2 regions of the Pantoea sp. B65 genome follow, and region 1 is predicted to be linked to the other one. Evidence: predicted binding sites of a transcription regulator. Region 1 holds the regulator's gene; the other holds the start of a gene.

Region 1 (5,764 bases):
GAAAGGCGCCATCAGCGCTTATGACTTGCTTGATCTGCTGCGGGTATCCGAACCGCAGGCAAAGCCACCCACCGTCTATCGCGCACTCGATTTTCTGCTGGAGCAGGGCTTTATCCATCGTGTTGAATCCAACAATAGCTACGTGGTGTGTCACCATTTTGAAGAACCGCAACACAGCTCGGCGATGCTGATCTGCGATGGCTGCGGTTCAGTAAATGAAAAACACGCCGCAGGCGTTGAAGATATTCTGCAGGTGCTGGCGCACCAGTCAGGTTTCGCCTTACGCCACAGCGTCATTGAAGCCCATGGATTGTGTGTCAGCTGTCAGGAAGTAGAAGCCTGCACGCATCAGGAAAGCTGCGAGCATGATCATTCGGTGGTAAGTAAGAAACGGGGACGCTAAATGGCGGGCGGTCTGAAGCGGCACTTTCCTTGTGCCCGGCAGGAGCATCGTCCTTAAATGGGCTTGAGATCAGATAATTCAGTCTGCATCACTGTTGCCGGTGCGGGCGGCGCTACTGCCGCCCCTGGCAAATGATTACCAGCGATAGTCGCTGTTGTGGGTTTCCCACTCCTTAACTTCTTTTTCCGCCTGATCCTTAGCGTAACCATAACGTTCCTGGATTTTACCTACCAGTTGATCGCGTTTACCTTCGATCACCGTCATGTCGTCGTCAGTGAGCTTGCCCCATTTTTCCTTCACTTTACCTTTGAACTGTTTCCAGTTACCGCTGGCTTGATCGCTATTCATAATGTGATACCTCCAGGTGATAAAGTTTCAGTGTTTCATCTTATCCATCTGCATGATGTCAGAATAAAACGCTATCCATTTGCTAAACACAGAGTTAATTGTAGTCGTGATTCGCGATAATGAGGTCACAATGCAGCAATTAACACTAATTAGCCCGTAGCAAAACAGAGTAACCACCTGAAAAACATCTATATTTAAGCCATTATTTCTGCAAAACAGTCCGGTAAGCAAATATTTCAACCAGCGAACCAGCTGTTACGCTGCCAGTGCCGCCGCCAGATAAACCACAGCGACAGGCCACGCAGCAGCAGAAACACCATCACCGCCAGCCATAAACCGTGGTTGCCTAACCATGGCAACGTCAATAAGGTGAGCGCATATCCCAGCGCGGCAATCGCCATACCGTTGCGCATTTCGCTGCCGCGGGTGGCGCCAATAAACATACCATCCAGCAGATAGCACCAGACACCAGCCAGCGGCAGAATCACCTGCCAGATAAGGTAGCGATCGGCCATATCACGCAACTCGGGTAATGACGTCAGCATAGCGACTATCGCTTCGCCGCTGCAGGCATAGAGCAGCGAGAAACTCAGCGCCACCAGCCCGGCCTGACGGCAGGACGCATGCCATACGCGCAGCAACTTATCGCTGTCGCGCGCGCCATATGCTTCGCCGGAGCAAGCTTCCACCGCATAGGCAAAACCATCCAGCGCATAGGCGGTAAAGGTGAGGAACATCAGCAGCACCGCGTTGACCGCTACCACCTCACTGCCCAGCCGCGCGCCGAGGATAGTTAATGAGGCAAAGCAGAGCTGCAACATCAGCGAACGCAACATGATGTCGCGGTTCAGCCGCATCAGGCGGCGAAGATCGCCGTACCAGCTATTTTTCAGCAGGCTAAAGGCAATTCCGCGCAGCTTTAGCACCCGCCATACCATCACCAGCCCGATAAGCAGCGTGACATACTCGGCGATTGCCGTCGCCGCTGCCGCGCCGCGCACTCCCCAACCGAGGCCGGTAACGAACCACAGGGCAAGCAGGATATTGACCAGATTGCCCACTACCAGCAGGATCACCGGCGCACGGGCATACTGCACGCCAAGCAGCCATCCGAGGAGCACCAGATTTGCCAGCGTCGCCGGAGCGCTAAGCCAGCGCACCGACATAAACAGTTGCGCCTGACGCAATACTTCGGGGTTACCGCCAACCAGCGAGGTGGCCAGCGTACTCAGCGGCTCTTTCAGCATAATAAACAGCAGACCGGCCAGCAGCGCCATGGATAATGGCTGCATCAGCGCACGCGCCAGCGCCGGTTTATCACCAGCGCCAAAGGCCTGAGCGGTTAAACCGGTGGTACTCATCCGCAGGAATAGCAGCAGCATAAACAGAAAACTGGTGGCGGTGGTGCCTACCGCCACGCCAGCCAAATACGTTGGACTGTCAAGATGGCCAATAACGGCAGTATCCACCAGACCCAGCAGGGGCACGGTGATATTGGAAAGGATCATCGGCAGCGCCAGCCGCCAGAGGTTTTTATCGGTAGCAGTAAACAATCGCCCAGGCTTCCACAACGCGATTAAGCGGCACAGCCACGCTGGCTGGCGCAAAAATGGGGTGAGACCAACAAGTTTACCTTACGCGTGCCTCAGGAAGACATCAGCGCGCGTAAGGAACAAGAGAGGTAACTTACAGCCAGTTGCCGTTGCGGATTACGCCAACCGCCAGACCTTCAATCGTCAGGGATTGCTGACGCAGATCGACCACGATCGGCTGAAAGTCGCTGTTTTCCGGCAACAGTTGCACAACATTGCCCTGTTTTTTCAGGCGCTTAACCGTGACTTCATCATCAATGCGTGCCACCACTATCTGGCCATTACGCACATCCTGAGTTTTATGCACCGCCAGCAAATCACCATCCATAATACCGATGTCTTTCATTGACATGCCGCTGACACGCAGCAAAAAGTCAGCGTTAGGTTTAAACAGATTCGCGTCGACCTGGAAATGGCCTTCAATATGCTGTTCTGCCAGTAATGGCTCGCCGGCAGCAACGCGCCCAATCAGCGGCAGCCCGGTTTCCTCTTCCATCATCAGCCGAATACCGCGCGAAGCGCCGGAGACGATCTCAATCACGCCTTTACGCGCCAGCGCTTTCAGATGCTCTTCCGCGGCATTAGGGGAACGGAAACCTAATTGCGAGGCAATCTCGGCGCGCGTAGGCGGCATACCGGTCTGACTAATATGGTCACGAATCAGATCATATACCTGCTGCTGCCTTGCCGTTAATGCTTTCATTCCGCCCCCTGGTTGTTTATACAGTCGCTGTGAGTATATACAGGTATTGGTGGCTTGGAAACCTAAAGCTGTGTAAAAAACAGCAGTTTGGCGATTTCTGTCGGCCTAAGCCCAATATGACCACAGCAGGGTGATCCAGACCAGCAGCGCCAGCAGAATACTCAGTAATACCGCCGCCGACCCCATATCTTTGGCGCGTCCGGAGAGCGGATGCTGTTCGCTGCCAATCCGGTCCACTACCGCTTCAATCGCGCTGTTCAGCACTTCCACGATAATCACCAGCAGCACCGAACCAATCAGCAACACGCGCGTGACGGCATCAACATGCAGCCAGCAGGCAATGATAATCGCCACCACCGCAGCAACGGATTCCTGACGAAATGCGGCCTCATTCTGCCAGGCTGCACGTAACCCTTTCCATGAGTAGCCTGCCGCTTTTATGATGCGTGTCAGACCAGTTACATTATTTGCCATAATTATGGAACCCTTTGAGATGTTTAACGTCCACTTCTGGGTGGCGCACATATTGCAACACAACAGATCTTAATAGCGCTTTCTGGTATGCTTGCCGCGCTTTGCTAACAAGAGGCTTCATGTTGTCTATGTCAGGTTGGCGTAATTTCTACTACAAGTTATTAAACTTACCACTCTCATTTTTGGTGAAGAGTAAAGCTATCCCGGCCGATCCGGTAGCGGAACTTGGGCTCGACAGATCGCGCCCCATTATGTATGTATTGCCTTATGATTCAAAGGCTGATCTCCTCGCGCTACGTGCGCAATGTCGCAAACGTGACTTGCCCGACCCGCTGGATCCGCTGGAGATCGATGGTACGGTTTTACCACGTCATGTGTTTATCCATGACGGTCCGCGTCTGTTCCCCTATTTCGTCCCGAATCTCGAATCGGTAAAACTGTTCCACGACTATCTGGATCTGCATCGCAGCAACCCGGCGCTGGACGTGCAGATGGTACCGATTTCGGTGATGTTTGGTCGTGCGCCGGGACGTGAAGTTCAGGGCGAGCAAACGCCGCATCTGCGCGTACTTAACGGCGTGCAGAAGTTCTTTGCCGTTATCTGGTTAGGGCGCGACAGCTTTGTTCGCTTCTCACCGACCGTTTCGCTGCGCCGCATGGCCACCGAACACGGCACCGATAAGACCATCGCCCAGAAGCTGGCGCGCGTGGCGCGCATGCATTTCGCCCGTCAGCGTCTGGCGGCGGTCGGCCCGCGCCTGCCGGTACGTCAGGAGCTGTTTGGTCGCCTGCTGCAGTCGAAAGCTATCGCCAAAGCGGTAGAAGATGAGGCGCGTACGCGTAAAATCTCCCATGAGAAAGCGCAGCAAAACGCCATTGAACTGATGGAAGAGATTGCCGCCGATTTCTCCTATGAAGCGATCCGTCTCACCGATCGTATTATGGGCTGGACGTGGAGCAAGCTCTACCAGGGGATTAACGTCAACGGCGGAGAGCGGGTACGTCAGCTGGCGCAGGACGGCCATGAGATTGTTTATGTGCCCTGCCACCGCAGCCATATGGACTATCTGCTGCTCTCCTATGTGCTTTATCATCAGGGGCTGGTGCCGCCGCATATTGCCGCCGGTATTAACCTGAACTTCTGGCCGGCCGGACCGATTTTCCGCCGTCTCGGGGCATTCTTTATTCGCCGCACCTTTAAGGGCAATAAGCTGTATGCCACGGTGTTCCGTGAATACCTCGGCGAGCTGTTTACCCGCGGTTATTCAGTGGAATACTTTGTGGAAGGTGGCCGTTCACGCACCGGACGTCTGCTCGATCCGAAAACCGGCACTCTGTCGATGACCATTCAGGCCATGCTGCGCGGCGGTAACCGCCCAATTACGCTGGTGCCAATCTACATCGGCTATGAGCATGTGATGGAAGTGGGGACTTACGCCAAAGAACTGCGGGGCGCGACCAAAGAGAAAGAAGGCTTTATGCAGATGGTGCGCGGCTTACGCAAGCTGCGCAATCTCGGCCAGGGTTACGTTAACTTTGGCGAACCGCTGCCGTTGATTAACTATCTGAATAAGCATGTACCGGAGTGGCGTGACTCGATTGATCCTATCGAAGCCCAGCGTCCCGGCTGGCTGACGCCTGCGGTGAATGATATCGCCCAGCGCGTGATGGTACGGATTAATAATGCCGGTGCCGCCAATGCCATGAATCTGTGCGTCACGGCGCTGCTGGCCTCGCGCCAGCGCTCGCTGACGCGCGAGCAATTGACGGAACAGCTCGAATGTTATCTCCAGCTGCTGCGCAACGTGCCTTACTCGCCGGATGCGACGGTGCCGGATATCAGCGCTGAAGCGCTGCTGGATAGTGCGCTGGGCATGAATAAGTTTGAAACCGAACAGGACAATATCGGTGACATTATTATTCTGCCGCGTGAGCAGGCGGTGCTGATGACCTACTACCGTAATAATATCCATCATATGCTGGTGTTACCGGCCCTGATTGCGGCCATTGTGCAGCAGCATCGCGAACTGTCGCGGGCGGAGCTGTTACGTCAGGTCAGCGTCATTTACCCCATGCTGAAAAGTGAGCTGTTCCTGCGCTGGAGCAAAGAGGAGCTGCCGCAGGTGCTGGACGATCTGATTGCTGAACTGTCCCGTCAGGGGCTGCTGGCCGGCGATGACAACCGTCTGCGCTTTATCCCGGCACGTTCCCGCACGCTGCAACTGCTGGCTGCCGGGGTACGTG
Region 2 (5,764 bases), on a different contig from region 1:
GCACCACACACATCGGGTCGCCCGCCATTTCGCCGCACAGGCAGAGTTCAATTCCCGCGCGTTCCGCCTGTAAGGCGATGCTCTGCAGGGCATGCAGCATCGCCGGATGCAGGCTGTCGTACAGGCTCGCGACCCGGGTATTATTGCGATCCACCGCCAGCAGATACTGGGTTAAGTCGTTAGTGCCGACCGAGACAAAATCGATACGCCCCGCCAGGTGCGGGATCATAAACAGCATTGACGGCACTTCGATCATAATGCCGATGCGCGGTTGCGGAATGGCGTAACCCAACATTTCCGCCACTTCGTGACCGGCACGTTCGATCAGCCGTTTCGCTTCATCAATCTCTTCAATGCTGGTGATCATCGGCAGCAGAATACTGAGATTGCCGGTCGCCGCATTGGCGCGCAGCATCGCCCGGACCTGCACCAGAAAGATCTCCGGCTGATCGAGCGTCAGGCGGATGCCGCGCCAGCCGAGGCAAGGGTTCTCTTCGCTAATCGGCATATAGGGCAGTTGTTTATCGGCGCCGATATCCAGCGTACGCAGGGTTACCGGCTTATTCAGGAACAGCTGCAACATCCCCTGATACTGCGCGACCTGTTCCTCTTCCGAAGGGAAGCCGCTGTGCAGCATAAACGGGATTTCGGTACGGTACAGGCCGACGCCATCCACCCAGCTACCCAGCGCCTGCTCATGCTCGGCGCTAAGACCGGCATTCAGCATCACCTGCACCCGTTCACCACTTTTCAGCGCGCCCTGCTGCTCAACAAGATCTTCCGCCATCTTGCTCAGCTCGTTCTCTTCGCTGATCAGACGCTGATACTCCTGGACCAGCACCGGCTCAGGATCGACCAGCAGTTCGCCGCGATAGCCATCGACGATCAGTAAGCGTTTATTGAGCAACTCCGGCTGAATATCGGCGCCCATCACCGTCGGAATGCCCATTGCGCGCACCAGAATGGCGGCATGAGAGTTGGACGCGCCATCGCGCACCACCACCCCCGCCAGACGATCCTGCGGCAGCTCCGCCAGCGTGGCAGCGGTTAACTCATCGGCCACCAGCACAAAACGTTCCGGCCAGGCATTGGTGCCCTGCAGACTATCGTCGAGATGAAACAGCAGGCGCTGCCCGAGAGCCCGCAGGTCGCCGGCACGTTCGCGCAGATAGGTATCCTGCAGGTTGGCGAACTGCGCGGCAAATTTCTCAATAACGGTTTTCACCGCCCATTCGGACACCGATCCGGCATCGATCTCGGCAAACAGGTCGTTCTTCAGCCGCGCATCGCTCAGCAGGTGCGAATAGAGATCGAAGATCGCCGCACTCTCTTTCTGCACGCTGGCGGTGAAACGTTTACTGAAGCGTCGAAACTCGCTTGAGGCTTCGGCCATCGCCAGTTGCAGACGTTCGCGTTCACGATGGGTATCCAGCGTTGAAGCGGCAGAAACCTGATCGAGCGACGGCTGAGTGGTGTCGACCCAGCCCGGCGCCACCGCTACGCCCGGCGCCGCCGCCAGTGCGCGAATACGCGTCTGTCGGAACTGGCCGAACAGCTGGTGAAGTTGCGACTGCGACAGGATGGTTGCCATTTGCGTGGCAAGGGTAACCAGAAAGGACTCTTCACTCTCGTCGAACTGACGATGTTCACGCTGCTGTACCACCAGTACGCCAAGTAACTGACGGCGGGTGATAATCGGCACGCCAAGGAAAGAGCGAAAACGTTCTTCCTTAACCGCCGGCACATATTTAAAGCTGGGGTGTTTTTGCGCATCCGCAAGGTTAATCGGCTCAGCCAGGCGACCGACCAGACCGACGATCCCTTCGTCAAATGCAAGCGTGACCGTGCGCCCGCGCGGCTTTTTCAGCCCGCGCGTTGCCATCAGGTAGTAACAGCGGCGATCATGGTCAGCGAGATAAACCGAGCAGACCTCAGTATCCATTGCCAGGCAAATCTCGTTAACCAGGATCTCGAGCGACTCATTTATGCGCGGAGCCCCCGCTACTTTCTCAACAATATCGCGCAACTGAGTGAGCATAATCTGCGTGGCTTAACCTCTTTTCCGTCGATAAGCAGGCGCATTGCGCTGCACAGAACTCTCCTGCAACGGCATTACCACGCCAGAAAAGTCCTTCATCACGCGGCGGTAGACATCACGTTTAAAAGAAACCACCTGGCGCACCGGATACCAGAAGCTCACCCAACGCCAGCCATCAAATTCCGGCGTGCTGCTGGTTTGCATATTGATATCCGCGTCATTACACATCAACTGCAGAAGAAACCACTTTTGTTTCTGGCCGATACAAACCGGCTTTGTGTCCCAACGCACCAAACGTTTTGGCAACTTATAGCGTAACCAGTTACGGGTAGAAGCAAGAATACGGACGTCTTTCCGGTGTAAACCAACTTCTTCGAAAAGTTCGCGGTACATCGCCTGTTCCGCAGTTTCACCAGGATTAATCCCTCCCTGAGGAAACTGCCAGGAGTGTTGTCCATAACGCCTGGCCCACAACACTTGTCCCTGCTTATTACAGATTACGATACCAACATTCGGGCGGTAGCCATCATCATCGATCACCGGACTACCTCAAACTAAAACTCGGATGTTCTGATTGTTTCATACTCCTTACAGACGGTAAACCACTGGTTGCGGCTGTGAACAACGGATAACAATGGGATAACTCACAGATATCATCAAAGTTATGAACAGATACCCCCCGAAAAGCGCGATCTTATTCACGTTTTCTGTGGATAGCTTTGTGCAGAACTCGGTACATAGCCGGGGAAAACTTTTTGCGACGGCGCAAAAAGCATTTTTCGCTGCAGAAATTAAGCTATACGAATCAATCTGATGATAAAGTTGATCACAGGCTTTCCCGCAAGTTTCCGCCCCGCAAATCCCCCCGGTTCAGGTAACTGGCGAAAGATCGAACGCTGCGCTTTTTATCCACAGATTATGCCAGTAAGTTACGCACAAAAAGCGCTGTTCGCGCAAAACACCCGGTCGTCAAGGCTGTAAATCAAAACAGTATTCCTTTAAAAAGCGACTTATCCCACATTTCTGTGGATAACCGGGGTGCAGATCCTGTTCATTGTCGATGACAAGCTGGGAAAACCCGGCCTGGTGTGAATAACCCTGGTCGGCGGATGAAATAAAAAAGCACGTGTAATCATGCTATTATTGCTGTTTTACACATTAGATGGGGCGCGGCAACAGGCTTGCGTCATAACTGATTGTTTTTTAACCTTCAGCGCAGGAATTATTATGGCCGTTGATTTTCCGCCTGTTCTTCCGCCGGAAGATGAGGCCGCCTTGCTGGCGCGTGCGCAGGCCCTGGCGGGCTATACGCTGGCTGAACTGGCACTGAAAGCACAATTACCGATGCCGGCGGACCTGAAACGCGATAAAGGCTGGGTTGGCACACTGCTGGAAATTCATCTCGGCGCCAGTGCCGGCAGCAAGCCGGAACAGGACTTTGCCGCCATTGGCATTGAACTGAAAACCATCCCGGTAGACAGCCTCGGGCGTCCGCTGGAGACGACCTTTGTTTGCGTCGCGCCGCTCACCGGCAACAGTGGCGTCACCTGGCAGACCAGTCATGTGCGCCACAAACTGGCCCGGGTGTTATGGATCCCGGTTGAAGGCGACCGGGCGATCCCGCTGGCCGCACGTCGGGTCGGCGCCCCGCTGCTGTGGAGTCCAGACGCCGCCGAGGAGCAGCAGTTGCAACGCGACTGGGAAGAGTTGATGGATATGATTGTCCTTGGTCAGGTGGAGCGCATCACCGCGCGTCATGGCGAAGTACTGCAAATTCGCCCGAAAGCCGCCAACAGCAAAGCACTGACCGAAGGGATTGGTGAAAACGGTCAGCCGATTATGACCCTGCCGCGTGGTTTTTATCTGAAGAAAACCTTTACCGGCCCGCTGCTGGCCCGGCACTTTTTACTTTAAATTTTCCCCGCCGCTGTCAATGATCGGTATAATCACCGTTTAACTTTCGTTTAGGATGCACTGGCACAATGTTTGACTGGATTGCAGATCCCAATGCCTGGTTAGCGCTCGGAACCCTAACCATTCTGGAAATCGTTCTCGGTATTGATAATATTATTTTCCTCTCGCTGGTCGTGTCTAAGCTGCCAAAACATCAACAGAACAAAGCGCGACGCCTGGGCCTTGCGGGTGCCATGTTGATGCGTTTAGCACTGCTGGCGTCGATTGCCTGGGTTATTCGCCTGACTAACCCGCTGTTCACGCTAATGGACCACTCCTTTTCGGCGCGCGATCTGATCCTGCTATTTGGTGGTCTATTCCTGCTGTGGAAATCCAGTATGGAGATCCATGAAACCATTGAGGGCGGTGAAGAACAGCATAAAACCAATGTGCACACCTTCTTTGGCGCCATTGTGCAGATTATGCTGCTGGATATTATCTTCAGCCTCGATTCAGTGATTACCGCCGTCGGTCTCTCCGATCACCTGTTTATTATGATGGCCGCGGTCGTGATTGCCGTCGGCGTGATGATGTTTGCCGCCAGAGCGGTAGGAGAGTTTGTTGACCGCCATCCATCGGTGAAAATGCTGGCGCTGGCATTCCTGATACTGGTTGGCTTCACCCTGATCCTCGAAAGCTTTAACGTTCATGTACCAAAAGGTTACATTTATTTCGCCATGTTCTTCTCAATGGCGGTAGAGAGCCTGAACCTGATGCGTAATAAGAAAAACCCGCTGTAATCCTTGTCAATGGCGAGCTGTGCTCGCCATAACAATTCAGAATCATGCGATTAACGCCTCGCGGTAAAAGGTTTATTACTACACTGGTAAACTGAAGAGAAAACCGGGGAGGAGCATGGATGAAGTGGATATTAAGTGCAGCCGCGATCGCTGCAACGCTGCTGCTAAGCGGTTGTAGCACTGATTACGTGATGGCGACCAAAGATGGCAGCATGATTATGACCGAAGGCAAACCCGTTATCGATAAAGAGACCGGACTGGTAAAATATATTGATAAGTCAGGGCATGAGTTGCAGATCAACAGCGATGAAGTCTCCACCATTATAGAGCGTTAATCCTCGTGAATTTTACCTGCTGCACGCTTTGCAAAGCTGCAGCGGGCTTTTCCTGCGCATTTCCCACTAAATCCCCTCTTCCCCCTCTCCGCCAGCGCGGTTATAGTCAAAAAAGCTGCAACCAGGATTTAACCTTTCCATAATGAAAAAAGGAAGCCGGCAAATGCAATATCACCGTATCCCCCATAGCACACTGGAAGTCAGCACGCTGGGGTTAGGAACCATGACGTTTGGTGAGCAAAATAGCGAAGCCGACGCCCATGCTCAACTGGATTTGGCCTTAAGTTCCGGTATCAACCTGATTGATACCGCAGAGATGTACCCGGTGCCTCCGCGCCCGGAAACCCAGGGTCTGACCGAAAGCTATATTGGCAGCTGGATCAAAGCGCGCGGTAACCGCGATAAAATCGTACTGGCGTCAAAAGTGGCCGGGCCGTCACGCGGCAATGATGCCTCGATTCGCCCACAGCAGGCGCTGGACCGTAAAAATATTCGCACCGCGCTTGAAGCCTCCCTGAAACGCCTGAACACCGATTATCTCGATTTGTATCAGTTGCACTGGCCACAGCGTCCGGCCAACTACTTTGGCAAACTGGGCTATGAATACAGCGATGCCAGCGTCCCGGTCACCCTGCTGGAGACGCTTGAAGCGCTGCATGAACAGGTACGCGCCGGCAAGATCCGCTATATCGGCGTCT

What was found. The regulator LexA, encoded in region 1, represses DNA repair genes until DNA is damaged. The targets are predictions, from matches to a motif close to TNCTGTATGTACATACAGNA.
Region 2: the regulator LexA is predicted to act here: its motif matches at 3,012-3,031, upstream of mutH (DNA mismatch repair endonuclease MutH).

What each region holds. Positions count from the first base shown of each region.
Region 1 is NZ_JAHXPU010000037.1:55,039-60,802, reverse strand. It holds gene zur (zinc uptake transcriptional repressor Zur) at 1-403, shown strand, start outside; gene JWF83_RS16790 (CsbD family protein) at 539-751, opposite strand; gene dinF (MATE family efflux transporter DinF) at 988-2,304, opposite strand; gene lexA (transcriptional repressor LexA) at 2,438-3,046, opposite strand; gene JWF83_RS16775 (diacylglycerol kinase) at 3,152-3,520, opposite strand; gene plsB (glycerol-3-phosphate 1-O-acyltransferase PlsB) at 3,649-5,764, shown strand, end outside.
Region 2 is NZ_JAHXPU010000044.1:280,728-286,491, forward strand. It holds gene ptsP (phosphoenolpyruvate--protein phosphotransferase) at 1-2,038, opposite strand, end outside; gene rppH (RNA pyrophosphohydrolase) at 2,051-2,578, opposite strand; gene mutH (DNA mismatch repair endonuclease MutH) at 3,266-3,952, shown strand; gene JWF83_RS23875 (TerC family protein) at 4,021-4,731, shown strand; gene JWF83_RS23880 (YgdI/YgdR family lipoprotein) at 4,851-5,066, shown strand; gene JWF83_RS23885 (NADP(H)-dependent aldo-keto reductase) at 5,230-5,764, shown strand, end outside.